DNA from 4 places in the Paenibacillus sp. FSL L8-0641 genome. Region 3 is predicted to be linked to each of the others. Evidence: riboswitches for the same ligand, from Rfam matches in the RefSeq annotation. Region 3 holds a riboswitch; each other region holds the start of a gene.
What was found. Region 3 has a riboswitch for thiamine pyrophosphate ahead of MKY16_RS04930 (ECF transporter S component). Riboswitches for the same ligand answer to the same signal wherever they lie in the genome.
Positions count from the first base shown of each region.

Region 1 (5,114 bases), 590 kb from region 3:
AAAGCTCGCTTCGGAAGCATAACCTCCCCGGATTTCTACACTAATCATAAGTTTTTATTAAGAAATCTGGGTACAACAGCGATGGGAAGCATCATCCGACTGCGTAGTGGCGCTTCGTTCACTTGTCTAGTTCAGTCTTATTTAGCGTTTTAACAAATGGTCAGCGCTTGGGCAAGAAGTCGTTTGTGAAGGCCTTATCGACTTCCAAAGGCTTGCTGAGCAGCTTGCGTTCGTACATCCAGTCCGAATAGTTTTGCCATACCTCCGCTTTTTGCACGCCCCATTGCGCGGCATCATCCTGATAACGTGGGCTTAGCCATTTTTGGCTGGCAAGTACCAGTTTTTTATCCAGCTCCGGTACAGCTTTGCTTAAGATGTCCGCGGCTTCTTCCGGATGGGCGATAGTGTATTCATAGCCTTGTGCGGTAGCATCCATGAACGCTTTAACCAGCTCGGGATCATTTTTTATCGTTTGTTCGTTGCTCACAATTACAGGCGTATAGTAATCGAGGCTTTTGGAATAATCTTTTACATACAGCATATCCAGAGGCTCACCTCGAAGCTGGGCCTCGATTCCGGTCCATGCGTAGAAAATCCAGGCAAAGTCGATATCCCGCTTCACGGCTGTAAAATAGTCTGCATTGCCCATGTTGACGATCTTCACTTTGCTCACATCGCCTTTGTCTGAATCCATGATGGATTTCATGACCGCTTCTTCTACGGGAGAGCCCCAACCGCCGTATTTTTTACCTTCAAAATCTTTCGGGCTCTTAATTCCGCGATCTACCGGGGCTGCGAAGCCTGAGGTATTATGCTGAATCACCGCAGCGATGGATACAAGCGGTACGCCTTGCGTGCGAGCCTGTGTGACGCCTTCTTGGTAGCTGATACCAAAAGGTGCAGCATTAGAAGCAACCATTTGATCGGCTCCGCCTGAACCAGGTTGAACAATTTGGACATTCAAACCTGCTTTTTCGTAAAATCCTTTGTCCTTGGCGACATAGAGTCCCGTATGATTCGTATTGGGTGTCCAGTCGAGCACGATTTTAACATCTTTGAGCCCCTTTGCCGGAGTAGACGTTTGAGTGTCGGTAGCGGAAGCCGCTTCTTGGGATGTAGGGGGACTTCCACCGCAAGCGGTCAGGGTCAGGGCCATGAGCCACAGACTGATCAGTCCCAGGCTTAATATTTTCATGCGCTTCATCGTTAGTGTTCTCTCCTTTTGATTACCCGTTATCCATCCAATCAGACAGCTTAAGTTTCCCATTTTCATAAAAATAACATCTGCCGGACGCGATCTTTCCAACAACTTCAACAAAAAAAGCGCCCCGAGTTTCCGGGACGCTTGCGCTTGTATATACCAAAGTAAGGGATGGTCCTATGTAAAAAAGGCACATCTTGCTTAAGCATTCCTACGCTGGCATTACCCAGATCAGGTTGTAAGGGTCAGTGTCTTGGGACACACTCTCAGCCGGCCGATTCCAGCACCCCTGGCATTGTATGGTTTAATGGGTTCATTTATTCGGGTTTACTACGACGATTATATGCTTTGAATGCGGGTCTGTCCAGCATGAAGGGAGAGATGACGGTTCATTTGCCGAACGACAGGGTACACTTTTACTGTGAGCTTTGATCTGAAAATGAGTATGAATCAATCCGATTCGATCCGGTCATGTTATTTTCAGAACAGCTGCGCAGGTAGGTTCAGATGGGCTGGTGCCCAATGGCATGGCCGTAGAGAATTCTAATTCGTGAAAAGGAGTTGTTGTACTGTGGGTAAAACGGAAACATTGGATCGCAACCAACTGGAACAAGCCATTGTGAAGGCTTTGGATAACAACAAATTTTGTACGTTAGGTACGGTAGAGGGTGGCAAACCGAAAGTACGCTATATGGCCCTTTTTAACGATGGAATGAACATTCATCTGGCGACAGATCGCAAAACGCATAAAGTGGATGAGCTAAAGGACAATCCGAATGCTTATCTGCTGCTGGGTTATGAGGTTGGCGGTACGAAGGAAGTTGTTGAAGTGGAGGCTACCGTCCAAATTACAGCTGATGAGGGGCTACGCAAACAAGTGTGGAACGACTCCTTGAAGGAGTGGTTTTCCGGACCGGACGATCCCGATTATGTCATTCTGGACGTGAATCCGACTCGCATTGAGTATGTGGGTCAGCAAATGGAGCGCCAGGTGTGGAAGAAATAATACGAATATAAATGGATAAGCCAGTAAATCTCCAAGTTTTTCAGGAGGTTTGCTGGTTTTTTTGTTTTTGAGAAAATTAATTATTTTTTCATAAATAATTTTAAGTAAATGACTACTCTTTTGTCTGGCGTTGGATTAAAATAGAAATGGTGAGTTCAAGGCTTACATATATGTGCAAAAGTATGTATATGAGGCATACACCTTAATGAGGAGGGGTATATTTTGTTATTACGTAAAAATTGGTTTAAAGGGTTTACAGCAGCAGTTGTAGCTTGTAGCATGCTGGTGTTTTCAGCCGCTCCATCCTGGGCAGCTAGTGATTCTCGTGATAGCGCTACGGTGAATTTGCGGATCATGGAAACAACGGATATCCATGCGTCCCTGATGAACTACGATTACTATTCGGACAAAGAAACCAACGAGTATGGCTTGGTTAGTACAGCTAGCTTGATCCAGAAGGCACGTAGTGAAACAAGAAACAGTATGCTGTTCGATAATGGTGATTTGCTGCAGGGCAACCCATTAGGCGATTATATGGCCCGCAACAAAACCTTTGAGAAAGAAGGCGGTGTCCATCCGGTCTACAAGATGATGAACCTGATGGGCTATGATGCAGCTACAGTGGGCAACCATGAATTCAACTACGGTCTCGACTTTCTGGACAAATCGCTCAAGGGAGCTGATTTTCCTTATGTAAATGCGAACGTTTATGTTGATAAAGGGGGCCAAGCTACTAAGAATTATTTTACCCCTTATCAGATTCTTGATAAAACAGTAACGGACGAGAAGGGCGAAGAGCATACACTCAGAGTGGGTGTGATCGGTCTGGTCACACCTCAAATTATGCAGTGGGATGAAGCCAATTTGAAGGATAAAGTCGTTACGAAGGATATTGTGGAAACGGCGAAAAAGTTTATTCCTCAAATGAAGACGGAAGGTGCTGACATTATTGTCGTGCTTGCGCATACCGGTTATGAGGATGTGCCACAAACGCCACTGATGGAGAATGCCGTTAAGTATTTGAGCCAGGTGGACGGAATTAACGCTATTCTGTTTGGGCATGCTCATAAATCTTTCCCTGGCCCTGATTTTAAAGATATGAAGGGTGTAGATCTGGATAAGGGAACCATTAATGGCGTACCAGCCGTGGAAGCCTCCTCATGGGGCAAGGATCTGGGTATCATTGACCTGAGCCTAGAAAAGAAAAATCGCGAGTGGAACGTGACTAACTCTCAATCTCAAGTGCGTCCGGTTGTGAGCACCACTAATCAGACTGTGCAGTTTATCCCTGAATTTAAACTGATTGATGCGGTCAAAGAAGAGCATCAAGGAACGCTGGATTATATTCGCCAGCCTGTAGGAACAACGACGGCGCCAATTACCAGTTATTTTGCATTAGTGCAGGACGACCCTTCCATTCAAATTGTGACGAATGCACAGAAATGGTATGTTCAAAACCATCTCAAAGGAACTGAATACGAAAAACTTCCAGTATTGTCGGCAGGCGCTCCATTCAAGGCCGGCGGTCGAAACGGAGCCGAGTATTACACTAATATTCCTGAAGGTACGGTAGCGATTAAAAACGTGTCCGACCTGTATGTGTACCCGAACACGGTTCATGCTGTAGAAGTGACCGGTGCTGAAATTCAGGAATGGCTGGAGTGGTCTGCGGGTCAGTTCAACCGTATTGATCCAAAGCAAACTGAGGAGCAATCGCTGATCAACAAAGATTTCCCAACCTACAATTTCGATGTCATTGACGGTGTGAATTACCAGATTGATGTAACGCAGCCTGCACGATATGATGCCAAGGGAACTATTATTGATTCTTCAGCGCATCGTATCAAGGATCTGCAATACAATGGGAAGGCTATTGATCCTGCGCAGAAATTTATCGTAGCCACCAATAACTATCGTGCTTCCTCATCCAAACTGGCCAACCCAGATGGCAAACGAATTGTGATGGCAGCACCGGATGAAAGTCGTCAAGTCGTTGTTGACTATATCCGTACGAACGGAACGATTAATCCATCGGCGGATGACAACTGGTCTATTGCTCCTTTTGGTCAGGCAAAGGTTACTTTCGAGTCCTCTCCTGATGCCAAAGACGTGCTGGCAGGCAATCAACAAATTTCATATTTGAGCAGCGCGGCAGACGGCTTTGCCAAATACAGCTTAAAAGCTGGCGCTAAGCCTAGTGCAGCAACGACTCCTGTAAAGGAAGCTGTGGCTCCCGCGGAAGCAACAGCAAAGCCAGCTGTTAAAACGACCAAACCGGCGGCTGTTAAACCAGTTAAAACAACAAAGCCAAAGGCGTCCAAATAACTTCGAATTTTAGTTTTCACTCAATATCAGAATGAAGCAGCAAGTCTCTTTAACCAAGAGATTTGTTGCTTTTTTTAATGTCAAAAAAACAGCCCCGAATTATTATGAGTGTAAAAAGGTTTTGTTTTTGTCGAATATGTACTTAAGTCCTAAGTTATCGTTAAAAAAAGCTGCTTTTTTGTAAAAAAACGTAATTATATAGTACTTTTGTTCTAGTTATTTGTGATATAATGGTGAAAAAACCGGAAAATTGTTCCGAGGAGGACCATTATGACATGCAGCAATTGCAGCATCATATTACCTATAAAGGATCAAGGATTGCTTAGAATTAGGTATTCCAGGGTGTCGCTTACTCCAGCATTAGATGGTTTGGGTATGCTATCGGAACAAATGAAGCAGCAACATGAGCGTGAGGGCGGCATAGAGTTTCGCTATGAGAGCCGTTCAGAGTTGGAACAGCTGGTTAACGGACTGGCTCGTCTGCCGCAGGAATACTTGAACCATATACAAGTTGTGGTGACTGGCTTGCATCATGTCGAAGGATATGAGGACTGGCTTTTATTTAGTCAATTGCAAGCCAGA
Region 1 is NZ_JBBOUW010000001.1:516,598-521,711, forward strand. Features, by position in the region: gene MKY16_RS02295 (ABC transporter substrate-binding protein) at 161-1,204, opposite strand; TPP riboswitch at 1,393-1,502, opposite strand; gene MKY16_RS02300 (pyridoxamine 5'-phosphate oxidase family protein) at 1,773-2,207, shown strand; gene MKY16_RS02305 (bifunctional 2',3'-cyclic-nucleotide 2'-phosphodiesterase/3'-nucleotidase) at 2,430-4,532, shown strand; gene MKY16_RS02310 (EAL domain-containing protein) at 4,803-5,114, shown strand, end outside.
Region 1: it holds a riboswitch for thiamine pyrophosphate, as region 3 does, so the genes downstream of both, MKY16_RS02295 (ABC transporter substrate-binding protein) here and MKY16_RS04930 (ECF transporter S component) in region 3, are expected to answer to the same signal.

Region 2 (5,114 bases), 1.8 Mb from region 3:
GGCCATTTTTACCGGGTCCTTCGCTCCTGATACGGCTGTATTCAACAAAACAGCATCTGCCCCTAACTGCATCGCTATTGCCGCGTCACCGGGTGAGCGAATACCCGCATCGACAATAACCGGAACCTCCGCCTGTTCAATAATTAGACCTAATGAAAACGGATTAAGCAAACCATGTCCTGTACCAATCGGTGAAGCTCCAGGCATAACGGCATGTACTCCAAGCTCTTGTAGCCTCTTTGCTAGAATCACATCGTCCGATATGTAGGGCAGCACGATAAAGCCTTCTTCTAACAGCTTTTCACTAGCTTTCAACGTTTCAAATGGGTCCGGCAGCAGTGTCTTGCTATCCCCAATGACTTCCACCTTAATCATATCGCACAGGCCGGAGGCTTTTGCCAATTTGGCAATACGAATCGCCTCCTCTGCTGTTGTAGCCCCTGCTGTGTTGGGAAGAAGTGTATACCGGCTCAAATCCAGCATATCGAGAAAATGCTGCTTATCCCGTTCCTCCAAGTTCAATCTCCGTACAGCAAACGTCAATATTTCCGTCTCAGCAGCCTCTACGGCTTGGGATTGGATATCTAGATCAGAGAATTTTCCTGTTCCCAACAACAACCTCGAGGTAAAAGATGCTTTTCCAATGGTTAACATAATCAACCGCCTCCCACAAAATGTACAATCTCTAGGCAATCTCCATCTTTCAGTACCGCTTCATCATGATCTTCACGGGTCAATATATGCCGATTCAGCTCCACCACTACGGTTTTCACCTTTACATCAAGCTCATGTAGCAATTGATTCACATGAGTGATTCGATTAGAAAAGGTCAGGCTCTGGCCGTTAATCGTCAGCTTCATAAGCTTTTCTCCTTGAGGAGCTCAGAAGAAAAACTACTTATCCCAAGTTCTGCTGCACAAGCCCCATTAAGCATAGCTGCCATCGCACGCCCGGTAGCATCACTCAGCAGGACACCGTTACGATAATGCCCGACTGCAGCATATACGCCCTCGCCCCCAGGAACAATGCCTATAAAAGGATGACCTGATACAGCCTGCGGACGTAAGCCCGCCCAAGCGCGTATAAAAGAAGCTTCACGGACGCGCGGCAGCCAGGCAGAGGCACGTGCCAGCAACCCCTCCAAGCCTCCTACGGTCACCTCTTCGTCATATTGATGTGGAAGGCTCGTTGCCCCAATCCAAAGCTCGTTATTCTGTTTAGGCACGAGGTAAATATCATCAGCATAAATGGTATATTCTAACGGGTGATCCTTCAAGGAGACCGCTACCGCTTCGCCCTTGACCGGATAAAGTGGATATTCAAACCCAACCTGCGCTAGCAATTTCATGCTATCCAAGCCTCCGGCAATAATGACCTGATCGCAGGAAAAAAAACCACTATCTGTACGGACACCGCAAATTCGACCATCCTGTATGACCAGTTGCTCTGCCTGTGTACCAGACCATACCGTTGCTCCCAGCACCGCAGCAGCACCTGCATAAGCACGGCAAAGCTGGACAGGAGCCACTTGTGTCTCCTTTGAACGATATATTGCCCCGATCGCTTGTTCATCCAAACCTGGAATTCGTCGGGCCAATTCTTTCGCATCCCACCAGATAGGAGAATCACCCTCTCGCGTTTTAGCAGCTTTCCAGCGTTTTTGGCCTTCAGTCTCCGTACGGAAAGGGGTCACAAACCCTTCAGTACGGAATTCCACCGAAATACCTGACAAACGCTCTAGATCACAGACAAGCTCAGGGAATGCATCTCGACTTATGCGAGCAAATCGTGATAGCTCAGAGCCGGTGAACTCTTCACTTTCCGCTGCCAGCATTCCAACCGCTGCTCCTGAGGCTCCCTCACCCGGGATCAATCGTTCCAGCATAATCGTACTTCTTCCCTCCTTGGCCACATGATAAGCAATGGAACTGCCGATGACACCTCCACCTATGACCAAGCATTCAGCGTGTCCAATCACTCTTTCCTCTGTGTGTATCTTTAGCATTTGTTCCGTATCTCCTCTCCATAAACCCTTCTGCTTTCAGCTTGCCTCTACTCTCGTTTTCTCGCTACAGGCTGTGAACTACAAGGTCTGCCATTCGCCTATACTCCATTGCAGCTGCAACGGGCGACTCAGCCTCCCATATACCAGACATCACCGCAATTCCGCTTGCTCCGGCCCTATAAAGCTCCGGGATATGATGCGGTTGTATGCCGCCTAGCGCAATCACCGGAATGTTTGACAGTCTGCAAATATGTTCAAGCTGAGCTAAACCCCGCGGTACAATACCGGGCTTACAATGGGTCTCATATACGTGACCATAAAGTACATAGTCCGCTCCTGCCCGCTCAGCAATTTGCATCTCCTCCAAGGAATGTACAGACACTCCACAGCGTGTACCCTTTGGAAGTAGGCTTTTCACATCCACAACAGGTAATCCATTAGCTGGTAATTGAACGGCTCCGACCAAAGTAAGTAAAGCTACATCCACACGATCATTTACTACAATTTGTTGCAAAGGAACTTCCTGCTCCACCAGGCTGCGAGTCAAAGAAAGCAATGCAGAGGCACCATTCTGTTTTAAACGTGCGTGTACATAATGAACATACGGACAAATCACAGCAGCCACTTGGGCGGCTTGTGCAAAAGTGCCCTTTTCCATCGAAATTGCGTGTAATTCGATTTTGTCTTCACCTCACATTGGACTAAAGGATCTAAGCTTAGCCAGCCACGTCTACCAGCAGGAATGAAAGGGGATTATATGTGAATCGTCTACGGAAGCTCGAACTACTTAAAATGAACGAAACGCAAAAAAACCACTTCCCCAAGGAAGTGGTTTAACGAACGTCCAATAATCGAACGGACCATGATATCCGTATACGTGTATCGTCCCACGCACAAACAAAAATAAAGATGGTGTTGCCTTGTTTGTACGGCGCTCACTTCCCTACGCTGGCATAACCCAGATCAGGTGCAAAGGGTCCGAAATCCATTTATTCCGTCTCAGCCGCATGGGCGGCTCCCCTAGTGTGACTATTTTATTGTATAAGCTAAAGATAGCTTAGCATATTTTTCTAATTCTGCAAACCCCACTTCGTGTGAAATTTGCTGGAACTGGATTTAGCTGATTTTAGTTAACTTTACTTGACCACTCTTCCACATTCCACGTTTTGGTTACCCAATCCTCGTAAAAGTCCGGTTCGTGAGATACAAGCAATACGGTCCCTTTGTATTCCTTCAAAGCACGTTTCAGCTCATCCTTTGCTTTAACATCCAAGTGGTTGGTAGGCTCATCGAACAGTACCCAGTTGCTTTCACGCATTAACAGTTTGCAAAGACGGACTTTAGCCTGTTCTCCACCACTGAGCGCAGATAGCGGACGCGTGATATGCTCATTTTTCAAACCGCAACGCGCCAAATGCGCTCGTACTTCATGCTGGTTCAAATGCGGAAATTCATTCCACACATCGTCAATCGGTGTAATTTTCTCGGCCTTTACTTCCTGCTCAAAATAAGCGGGCTGCAAAAAATCACCTTGATAGGTTTTTCCACTGATTGGCGGAATTTTTCCCAATATGGTTTTGAGCAATGTCGATTTACCGACACCATTGTAGCCGACAATTGCAATCTTTTCGCCACGTTCAATCGTCATGGACATTTTAGGCAAAAGGGCATGTGTATAACCAATCTCAAAATCAATACCCTCAAATACCGTCTTTCCGCTTGCACGTGCCTCTTTGAATTGAAAGGTTGGTTTTGCGGCTTCTTCAGGCTTATCAATACGTTCGATCCGATCAAGCTGCTTTTCACGGCTCTTTGCTCGGCCTGATGTAGAGGCACGCGCTTTATTACGCTGAATAAAATCTTCCTGTTTCTTAATAAAATCCTGTTGCTTCTCATAAGCATCAATATGCTGGGCTTTGTTTAGATCCGCCATTTCGAGAAACTTTTCATAATTAGCTGAATAACGGGTCATCTTGGCAAATTCAAGATGGTAAATAACATTAACGACCTGGTTCATAAATTCAGTATCATGTGAAATAAGAATAAAAGCATAAGGATAATCCTTCAAATAGCGCGTAAGCCATTCAATATGCTCTACATCCAAATAGTTGGTAGGTTCATCCAGCAACAGGACGTTCGGCTTTTCCAACAGCAACTTAGCAAGAAGAACCTTTGTCCGTTGCCCGCCGCTAAGTGCGGATACATCCCGATCCAGTCCTATGGCCGACAGACCTAGTCCATTCGCCATCTCTTCAACCTTTACATCAATGAGGTAAAAATCCCCCATATCCAGTTGCTCCTGAATTTCACCCATCTGTTCCAGCAACACTTCCAACTCATCAGGAGAAGCATCCCCCATTTTGTCAGTAATCTGCATCATTTCCTTTTCCAATTCCAACAAAGGAAGAAAAGCATCCTTCAATACATCACGTACCGTTTTGCCCGGTGTCAGCTTGGTATGCTGATCCAGATAGCCGTAACGCACACGTGGAGTCCATTCCACTTTACCCTCATCCTTAAGCAATTTTCCAGTGAGAATGTTCATGAGTGTCGATTTACCAACACCGTTAGCTCCTACCAAACCTACACGTTCCCCCGCAAGCAATCGAAAGGAAACATTTTTAAATAATGCGCGGTCCCCAAAGTTGTGGGATACATTTTCTACAGTCAATAAACTCATAAGCTGTTTTTGGCTCCTTATTGTCATCGGCATTGCCGACTGTTCTTATTTCATATGCATTTCGTTTCTCTCAAAGCTTTATTGTAGCACATTCTGCAACCATATCGGAATATTGAAAACAGTGAATTTTAAGGTTTTTTGGTATGGATCTGCCTAAAAAAAGAAAAACCACCCATGAGGGTGATTATTTTAAGCCATTATAACATTTGTACTCAAAGTAACCCGCAGCTGCTGCAGATTTTTCATCCGTGAAACGTTCACTCGCTTTAAAGGGAGCTGGACATGAATCTCTATAAAAATACTTTATTCCAGTATCTGGTTCTATGCCACCGATAATGTCTTGCTTTCTAACGACTCTCCCACCACCAAATCCATAGTTATTGTAATACCTGTCTCCAACCGGAATGCCTTGGATAAACGCGATCAGCC
Region 2 is NZ_JBBOUW010000001.1:2,891,767-2,896,880, forward strand. Features, by position in the region: gene MKY16_RS12795 (thiazole synthase) at 1-654, opposite strand, end outside; gene thiS (sulfur carrier protein ThiS) at 657-860, opposite strand; gene thiO (glycine oxidase ThiO) at 857-2,005, opposite strand; gene MKY16_RS12810 (thiamine phosphate synthase) at 2,070-2,663, opposite strand; TPP riboswitch at 2,929-3,037, opposite strand; gene MKY16_RS12815 (ABC-F family ATP-binding cassette domain-containing protein) at 3,132-4,685, opposite strand; gene MKY16_RS12820 (hypothetical protein) at 4,870-5,114, opposite strand, start outside.
Region 2: it holds a riboswitch for thiamine pyrophosphate, as region 3 does, so the genes downstream of both, MKY16_RS12810 (thiamine phosphate synthase) here and MKY16_RS04930 (ECF transporter S component) in region 3, are expected to answer to the same signal.

Region 3 (5,114 bases):
TCAACCGGAGCAAGGTAGACTTACCGGCACCGCTGGCACCTATAATACCGTGGATTTCCCCCTCCTCCACTTGAAGGGACACGGATTGAACCGCATGAAATTGGCCGCTTGAGGTGGTATAATGCTTGCTTACCTGATGCAGCGTAATCATGAAACCTGGCCTCCTGATGATCCATTTCTCAGGGAAAATGTAATAAGCCCGCCAGCCCAGGCGGGTCTGTACGAGCCGTCAATTCCCATTGCATTAATATACCACAGAGCAGAAAACGGGCAAAGCCTTTTGACAACAATTAACGTACATCCCACACCCCTACATAAGGAAAGCAAATCCCAAGTCCCCAAGCCAGCGTAAGCATGACGACAAAATAGAATATGAATACAATATCTATAGCCGAATAGCCGATCGTATAATAATACGTTCGCTTGGTTTCATTGGTAAAACCCTTGGCTTCCATAGCAATAGCAATGCGCTGGGCACGCCGAATACTTTGAGCGAGTAGCGGAATCGCATACCTGCGAAGCGTGGCATACATATTCCATTTGGACACATGCTGATGTAAACCTCGAATACGGTGGGCTTGTCTCAATGCCTGGAATTCCTCCACCATCATAGGCATCAACCGCATGGCTGCCAAAAAGCTGTATGCATACTTCGGAGGGAGCTTCCATTGCTGCATCAGTGAATAAAAAAGGTCCACTGGACGAGTCGTTAAACCAAACAACAAACCTACCGCAGCCATACTCAGCGCACGAAAGCCCAGATGCATGCCTCGGTAAAAGCTTTCCTGCGTCACATGGATCAAGCCCCATGTCCACCAGGTCGTCACCCCTTTGCCGAACATCATCATGCCCGTTGAAGTTGAAATAAACACCAATATAAAGGGAGACCCGTATAGCAGCAGCCTCTTCCATGGATGGCCTGACCAGACAAGCAGCAACAGCATAGCACACGCAACATTAAACATGACATTCGGATCATGAATGACTATAACGACCACAAACAGGATGGAAAACATCACGAGCTTTAGGCCCGGATTCACGCGATGCAGCCATGTTTTATGATGGGGAAAGGACAGGTTCATACTGTAGTTCCCCTTTCTGAATCCGCCATGTATCGGTACAATATCGACGGACAATTTCCGGGTCATGGGTGACCATCACAATGGCCGTGCCCGCCGCTCTCAGCTGCTCCAACATATCCAGCATGACAAAGGTATTACGCGCATCCTGCCCAAAGGTCGGTTCATCGAGCAGCAGCACTTCCGGCTCACGAATCATAGCCGTAGCAATACTCAACCGCCTTTTTTGGCCTAACGAAAGCTGATACGGATGCCGCTCGTCCAACCGCTCCAGTCCGAACTGTACGAGCATCCGATCGACCCGTTCCCGGCACTGTTCAACGGTATACAAGCTCTTGGGTAACGAATACTCTAGTTCCTTTCGTACGGTATGCGCTACAAATTGCAGCTCGGGATTTTGAAACGCGAACCCGATACGCTCTGCCAGTTGTTCTGTACTGCCTGCCTCAATTCCGCGCACGCTATAACGTCCCTGTGTGCGAAGTAAGCGCATCATGGAGAGCAGTAGCGAGCTTTTGCCAGCCCCGTTTTCACCAACCACGCCAATCCAGTCGCCAGGCTTCACCTGCGCATGCTCCACATAAATCACTGAACTTAAACCGCGGAGGCCGCTAAAATGTTCCAGCTCCAGCACATCAGTCCCCGCACCATTCTGTTGCGTCACTGCTTCACTCCAACGTGGCGAAGACGCTTCATTCCATACTCCCGGATACCACACGCCGTACTCGGACAATGCCTGCCGGTGCACATGAAATACTTCTTGGGCCCTTCCATCTGCAATGATCTCCCCTTGAGCAGAAAGCACCACAATCCGATCCACATCATGGACAATTTCATTAATTTTATGCTCCACAATCACCAGTGTCTGGTCTACCGAAATGTTGCGAATGGTATCCCACACCTGTGTAGTGCCTTCCTCGTCCAACAAAGCCGTGGGCTCATCCAGAAAAAGCACTTCTGGCTCCATAGCCAGCACAGACGCAATCGCCAGCCGCTGCTTCATTCCCTGTGACATGCTGCCAATGGGTATATGTATATCATCCGTCGATAGACCCACCTGTATCAGCAGCTCGCGAATACGGGATCGCATCTGCTCCCGGGGAACCTGATTATTTTCCAACACAAAAGCCAGTTCCTCATCTGCATATGACATACAGAACTGCGTATCAGGATCTTGAAATACAATACCTGAGACACTTGGGATTACAGCAGCATCGCATTTCATAGGCACTTCTATCGTGCGTGGAATCAGACCGCTTAACACTTGGAGCAGTGTTGATTTACCGCATCCACTCGGTCCCAGTAGCAGCAGCTTTTCCCCCTTGCGGACAGACAAAGACATATTGTGAAAAAGCAGCTCTTGCTCACCGGGGAATTTCAACCGTAGCCGGGTGATCGAAGCCACCACATCTTCGGTTGCCCGGCTCATCAATCCAGCCCCTTATAATCTTGTTCCGTTGCAGGCCTCAAACTTCGCGTGACTCCGGTTACCTCCAATGCCTTAGCCAGATAGAACGCGAATACCCCGGCAATCACAATACTGCCAATCATCCGAAATCCAATATACAAAACATAGTTCCAAGTCGATAGCTGATCAATATACCCGTAGCTGAAGTCTAAAATCAGAGAAGTGACAGCCGCCCCAGCCGCAGCTAGCGAAGCAACCCACAGGTTTGCGTTCCGATACAGAAAAGCCGCAAAAAACAGCTCCGCTCCCAAGCCTTGCAGCAGGCCATAGTACAAGGTGGACATACCCCATTCGCTTCCCAAAAAAGCACTGACCGTTGCCGCTGCCACCTCTGCCAAAATCGCAACACCCGGCTTGCGAATGATGAGATAAGCAAACGTACCTGCCATAAACCACATGCCATACATCAGTTGCTCGGCGTGTAGACCCAATGGTTTCATCAAATCATAGGCAGGTCCCCATATTTTGTAGATCAACCCGAACACAACAGCGATCACAATCGTGACCAAAATATCCGTCAGTTTCAACCCTTTGGACGCTCTTACAGCAGTATTCATTATTGCGTGCTCCCCTTTTTCCTTATAGTTGGCCTCTTGGCCATGAAAAAAAGCTTGTCTGGAGCTGAATCTCCAGGCAAGCTTTATGCGCAGTAAAAGGTGAAGCACCATACAAAACATCATTCGTCGATATGCCTTATATAACCAGTAGTCTAAACTACTACACTGATACCCAGCCAAGTCAGGATCAAGGTAAAATGCTAGGACATACATTGAATCTATCGACAACCGCAAAAAAAAGCGGCATTCCTGTATAGTGTTCTTGGTTTCTCTACGCTGGCATTACCCAGATCAGATTTCACGGTCAGTGGCAAGGGCCACCCTCTCAGCCTGACTTTCTCAAGCTCCCGACAATGCTTTTTAATTCACTATAATATATACCACATCTATGGCTTTGACAATCCTATAATCCGAAGAAACGTTTAGCCGTTTCCGTCGTCGCGATTTCGATCTCCATCATGCTTCGACCTGTACATTCGGCTATCGTAGCAGCAATGTGAGCGAGATACATGGGCTCATTACGCCCTTCTTTAGGCTTCACAGGCAAATTACGCGGGGTCAAAAATGGAGCATCCGTTTCAATCATCAGACGGTCCAAGGGAATATCTCTGACCAGTTCACGCAGATGCTTCCCCCGCCGTTCGTCGCAAATCCAGCCGGTGATTCCGATATACAGTCCCATTTCTACATACGTACGCAATTCCTGTTCCGTGCCGGTAAAACAATGCACTACCGCTTTATCGACAAGCCCTTGATACTCCCGAAGCATAGCGACAAAGTCCTCATGTGCATCTCGTTCATGCAGAAATAACGGCATTTTCAGCTCACCCGCCAGTTGGATTTGCTCGCCAAACCATCGGCGCTGCACATCACGTGGCGAAAAATCACGGTTATAGTCCAATCCGCATTCCCCTATGGATACGACCTGCGGCTGACCCGCCAACTGGCGGAGCTGCTGAATCGTGTCTGCACTGCAGTCTTTGGCATCATGGGGATGCACGCCAGCTGTCGCATACAGCTTGCCCGGATAACGCGCTGCATACTGAGAAGCTTCCCGACTGCTGCGGACACTGGTCCCGGTAATAATCAGCGGTGAAATCCCTACAGCCGCGGCTCTCTCTACCACCTGTTCCCGATCTGCATGAAACGAACGATGCATCAAGTTCACACCAATATCAATTAACGGTGTACCCCTTTCCATCTCAATCCCTCCCTCGCAAACTACAATCTTGGATCAATCGGCTCTGATTCCAGAGATAGTGCGGCAAGGACGCATTCATGAATACGATCTACCGTATCCTTGCGGACAAAACGTTCCACGCCTTCCATACCAAGCGCTCCTTCCATCAGGGCATGACGCTCCTTTTTGTTCGTTCGACGCTGCTTCAGACGCTTTAAATTCTCAGGGGCAAGATAATCCATACCGTAAATGATGTGCAAATACTTCCGGCCTCTCACCTTGATTGCAGGCTGAATCATCTTGTCCCGATTTTTCATCAAAAAGCGTTCCGGCTTGATCACAATCCCCTCATGACCATCCTCTGTCATCTCGTTCCACCAACGAATGACCTCTTCCTCGCTTGCTTCGTCCGTGATCACGCGATACTCTGTCTCCATAAACAGGGAAGACAGCCCAGCCAGCTCCCGGTTTTGCTCCATATGCCAAATATGAGAATGGTCGAAAAAAGTCTTTCCGCTGTGTGCCAGCGTATGAAACGGTGCGATACGAATCTCATCCAGACCGTCCACATCCCAGCAATATTTTTGAAAAGCCTCTTGAAACGTCACGGCATTCGCGTACTTCTGTTCCATTTCCTCCAACCAGTCTCCAACCTCTCGGCCCGCAACCTTCGCCTGCTTCAGCTTGTCTACCAGCTTACTGCGATCCAGCAGAGCTGCTTCACCCACATGCGCATACTGTGCAGCAATCAATTCCCGAGCCTTGAGATTCCACGGTACAATTTCCGCATCCAGCAACACAAAATCCGTCTGGTTCCGTTCAAAATATCC
Region 3 is NZ_JBBOUW010000001.1:1,104,303-1,109,416, reverse strand. Features, by position in the region: gene MKY16_RS04945 (methionine ABC transporter ATP-binding protein) at 1-151, opposite strand, end outside; gene MKY16_RS04940 (energy-coupling factor transporter transmembrane component T family protein) at 291-1,082, opposite strand; gene MKY16_RS04935 (ABC transporter ATP-binding protein) at 1,057-2,508, opposite strand; gene MKY16_RS04930 (ECF transporter S component) at 2,508-3,104, opposite strand; TPP riboswitch at 3,355-3,464, opposite strand; gene MKY16_RS04925 (TatD family hydrolase) at 3,508-4,305, opposite strand; gene MKY16_RS04920 (polynucleotide kinase-phosphatase) at 4,326-5,114, opposite strand, start outside.

Region 4 (5,114 bases), 210 kb from region 3:
TTCGATCATGAAGTCCATCACCTTCGTACCAACGTACAAAATAACGATAGTTAGCATCAATTTTTCCGGGCCAATAATAAAATAGGAAGAGAATGCGACAATCAAATCAAAAAACAGCAGGCCATAACTGATATTCCAATCCAGATACTTGTTGGCAATCCGTGCTAAAATGACCGTACCCGCCGTAGTGCCGCCTACCCGTACGATTAGGCCTATGCCAACCCCCACCAAAACTCCGGCAAATACGGCATTAATCGTCGGCTCATGCGAATCAATCCGCCAGTTGACTGTTAAATGTAAAAACAGCGAGTTAAAAGCGACCGCAATGATAGTGTACAAGGTCGTTCTCTTGTCTAAAAATTTATATCCGACAATCAGCAGCAAGCCATTAATCACCAGATTAACGATTGAGGGAGACCACTGAAACAGGTAGTACAGGATGATTGTGACGCCTGTAACGCCCCCCTCGCCAAACTCATTCGGGATCACAAACAGATTAACAGCTAGCGCGAAAAAAAACGCACCCAGAATAATAAATGCGATGTCTGCAATACATTTTTTCATATATGCTCTAATCCTCTCTCTAACATTTCAAAGGATGAATCGCCAGATCGATTGGCTGACTCTTGTTGTCAAAATACGCTGACAACCAGTTCATGGTATCTACTACCAAACATAAAGTCAATACAACTTTGACACTTTAATTCGCCACCAGACTGCCTCAATCCTGACTTGAGGAGTCCGCAAAACCCTCCTTTTACAAGGTTATTCGACAAAAAAACACAATCCCGACTACTAAACTAAGAAAACGGGCCTCAAGCCCTTGTTTTAGACCTAGGCACATTTTCCCCTAAAACGACCATCCTCCTAATCGGCATTTTGAACACACATGACCATCTTCCTGTTTTATGTCAAAAGCGTTTTACTTTGAAAAAATGTGGGTATAATGATTGAAACATAACCAAGCAACCTACATAGCATTGCGACATCAAGTACATATAAATAGTCCTATACAGACGTCCTAAGCAACTCAATCTGAATTTGACAATATGGAATTGGAGGAATGATCTACATGAATACAATGAACTTAACCGTCCACACCCTGATGCCCTTTCACCACCAATACCAACGTGCCAACGCGGTGAGTATGCAGAAGAAAGAAGATAGCTCGGAGAAGAAGCTCAGCTTTCAGGACATTTTGAATGAAAAAATGGGTAAAAAATAAGGCGCCGTTTATCCGGTTGCATGACTCGCTTTACATAAGCCAAAAAGCCGTAGTTTCCTACATCGACTGTAGAGAACCACGGCTTTTTTTGATTCATGCGTTCCTAAACTCACACATTCGTTTTATTGACCGCCATCCCGATACTGCTCTGCCTTCTCACGCATCCCAGCGGCCACTGCTTCTTCGGTGTTCAGCCCCTTATCCGCTGCATAGGCGCGAATGTCCTGCGTGATGCGCATACTACAAAATTTGGGGCCGCACATCGAGCAAAAATGTGCTTCCTTGGCTCCCTCTGCTGGTAGCGTTTCATCATGGTAGGACAAGGCCCGCTCGGGATCAAGCGACAGATTGAACTGATCCCGCCAGCGGAACTCAAAGCGTGCCTTGGACAAAGCATCATCCCGCTGCTGCGCCCGTGGATGGCCCTTCGCCAGATCGGCAGCATGTGCCGCAATTTTGTAGGTAATGACACCCTCACGGACATCATCCTTATTCGGAAGACCCAAATGCTCCTTAGGCGTAACATAGCACAGCATGGACGTCCCGAACCAACCGATCATCGCCGCCCCGATGGCTGAGGTAATATGATCATATCCGGGGGCAATATCCGTCGTGAGCGGTCCCAAGGTATAGAAAGGAGCTTCCTTACAAATCTCCATTTGCAAATCCACATTCTCTTTGATTTTATGCATAGGGACATGTCCCGGCCCCTCAATCATGACCTGAACATCATGCTTCCATGCGATTTGCGTTAGCTCGCCCAACGTTTCCAGCTCTGCAAACTGTGCTTCATCATTCGCATCATAGATACTACCTGGACGTAGACCATCCCCGAGAGAAAAGGCCACATCATAGGCTTTCATAATTTCGCAGATTTCTTCAAAATGTGTATACAAAAAATTCTCCTGATGGTGCGCAAGGCACCAGGCTGCCATGATCGACCCGCCACGGGACACAATTCCCGTCATTCTATTCGCCGTCATCGGTATATACCGCAGCAATACACCCGCATGAATTGTAAAATAGTCCACTCCCTGCTCCGCCTGCTCGATCAGCGTATCGCGATACAACTCCCACGTCAGCGCTTCTGCTTCGCCGTTCACCTTTTCAAGTGCCTGATACAGCGGCACAGTTCCAATCGGTACAGGAGAATTCCGAATGATCCATTCACGTGTGGTATGGATATTACGGCCTGTGGATAGGTCCATAACTGTATCCGAGCCCCAACGCACAGCCCAGGTCATTTTCTCCACTTCCTCCTCAATCGAGGAGGTAACCGCAGAATTACCAATGTTCGCATTGATCTTCACGTGAAAATGACGCCCAATGACCATCGGCTCACTTTCCGGGTGATTGATATTCGAAGGCAAAATGGCTCGTCCAGCCGCCAATTCCTGCCGTACAAACTCAGGCTCCACCCCTTCGCGGATCGCCGCAAATTCCATTTCGGGCGTAATGATCCCTTGCCGTGCATAATGCATTTGCGTCACTGTACGACCTTGCGAAGCACGAAGCGGACGGTTGGTCACGCCGGGAAATTCAACTGTCTCCCGTTTGGAGCCAGGTTTCAGTCCATTATCCTCCGGTTTGACGGCGCGTCCCTCGTAAGCCTCCACATCGCCCCGTTCCAGTGCCCAAGCTCGCCGTAATGGAGGCAGGCCCTGACGGATATCGACCTGATAGGCTTCGTCAGTCATGGGACCGCTCGTATCGTACACACGCAATGGCTCATGATGCTCCGTGCCCTGCGGCGTATGTGTAGGATGAAGAGCAATTTCCCGCTCTGGGACGGCAATGTCCGGCCGCGAGCCTTGAATATATACCTTACGGCTCCCTGGAAAGGGCGTTACCCCACTGGCTTGCTCCCCGTTTGTCTTCTCTACCCCAACTTCCCTTGTTCCTGCCAACCTTACTTCTGCTGATTTAAATTCTGTTCCTTTTGTTCCTTCTACTTCTGTCGGCTTCATTGTCCATTCCTCCCGTTTCGATGAAATGACACACCGATCCGGAACCATTCCCAGGGTGGCGCTGATCTATGCAAAAAAAGCCGGTTCCCCAGGGAACCGGCTAATCTAACGAGGCAGCTATCCAAACTGTGCACACGTGGAATAAATCCTATTCCAATGCGTCACCGTAGACAGCAACTGCGTATACATTTCAATGGCCGATTACTTCCCTACGCTGGTATGATCCAGATCAGGTGCAAAGGGTCCGGAATCTTGCACGATTCCATCTCAGCCCGGCATTACAGGCTCCCCCAGTAACTGTGATACTTCTATTCACATGAGGCGGACATAACAGACATCCCGCCATCCTTATCAGATTACTTCAAATTTATGGCTTTGGCAACCCTTCTAGGTTCCATTTAGCAAGGAGACGCTCCTCATCAAATCACTCTGCTTGCTTCAACTGCATTCATTCTTGTTACGGAAGCATAAGCCCCATTTCCTTCGCCGCTTCGATCAAAATCGGAGCAAAGTCATGTAGCGTCTCGGGTGCAAGCCGACTGACCGGACCGGATACAGATAAAGCCGCAGTGACCTGTCCCTTCCGGTTCACAATTGGTGCTGCCACAGCAGCGGCCCCTGGCTCCCGTTCTTCATAGCTGGTCGCATAGCCCTTCTCGCGAATGTCCTGCAGCTGGGCTTTATAGACCTCCGCGTCTACCGAGGGCGGCCATTCATTCCCGCTTAGCAGGGCTTCCAGCTCCTGCGGCGGCATAAAGGCAGCCAGCACCTTACTGGAGGCTCCTACAGCCAGCGGCATACGCGCACCCACAGGCGCAACCCTGCGGATCGCCTGATTGCTCTGCACGGCTTGTATGCGAATACGCATGCTGCCGTCCCGTAAGTACAAGCTGACCGTTTCGCCCAGACGGTCACGCAGTCCTTCCATTGCAGGCTGTAACAACACTGCCGGCTCGTCACTTTGGGACAAATGTGTGGATAGCTCCCAAATGCGGAAGCCAAGTCGATATTTTTCCGTTTCGGCATTCCGAACGACAAAGCCCCGATCCTCCAACGTAGTCAGCAGCCGATGAACCGTGCTTTTATGTAGACCAATTTTGGAGGCAATCTCCGTTAGGCCAAGATCCGAATCTGCGGTAAAACACAACAATATATCAAGTGCACGCTCTACAGCGCGAACGGTTAATTTACGGTCTTCCATTCGTGAACCGCTCCTCTTGTATCCATATTCGTTTCACACTATGAAACATGGTTACATAAATTATATAGAATAGTCGCGGCTACTGTAAACCGATGTTTTTGTGACAACCATATTACAGAACGAGAACAAACATCGACAATTCTTTGCATCATTTTTACTTTTCCGGTTCAGGCGTTGACTTTGGATAACCCCCATCATACGATAATAGGTATCTATACGGATATACACTATCATTTTCAAGTGGAATTATACCTAAATTCTATTGAAACGAAGATCAATTTTATATAAGGAGGCTCTTACATGATTTCTACATCCCAGCGCAACTCTCAGCTACAGACCGCTGTTCAGGAGCCGTCCACCCCACTCTTTAATCCCCGTCTGCTGCGGTTCAAGCACGTTGTGATTGCTCTGCTGCTGTCGGTCGTTTTTTTTCTGTTGTTTTGTTTTATTGCTTTGCATGCTTACATCGCGTGGGTACTTACGAATCCTACCGTCGCGCCGCTGTACTCTAATCCGATGCAGGCCAAAAACATGCCTTATGAGGAAGTCAGCTTCCCTGCCAAGGATGGTAGCCGCATGGTACAAGGCTGGTATATCCCGGCGGATCAATCGCGGAAAACGATTATTTTCAGCCATGGTTATGGAGCTAACCGCGAAGAAAGCTGGATTCCCATGTATGATCTGGCGCATTATGCCCACAGTTTGAACTTTAATGTGGTCA
Region 4 is NZ_JBBOUW010000001.1:898,778-903,891, reverse strand. Features, by position in the region: gene MKY16_RS03985 (YitT family protein) at 1-564, opposite strand, end outside; gene MKY16_RS03980 (hypothetical protein) at 1,073-1,225, shown strand; gene thiC (phosphomethylpyrimidine synthase ThiC) at 1,348-3,192, opposite strand; TPP riboswitch at 3,382-3,494, opposite strand; gene MKY16_RS03970 (IclR family transcriptional regulator) at 3,650-4,393, opposite strand; gene MKY16_RS03965 (alpha/beta hydrolase) at 4,694-5,114, shown strand, end outside.
Region 4: it holds a riboswitch for thiamine pyrophosphate, as region 3 does, so the genes downstream of both, thiC (phosphomethylpyrimidine synthase ThiC) here and MKY16_RS04930 (ECF transporter S component) in region 3, are expected to answer to the same signal.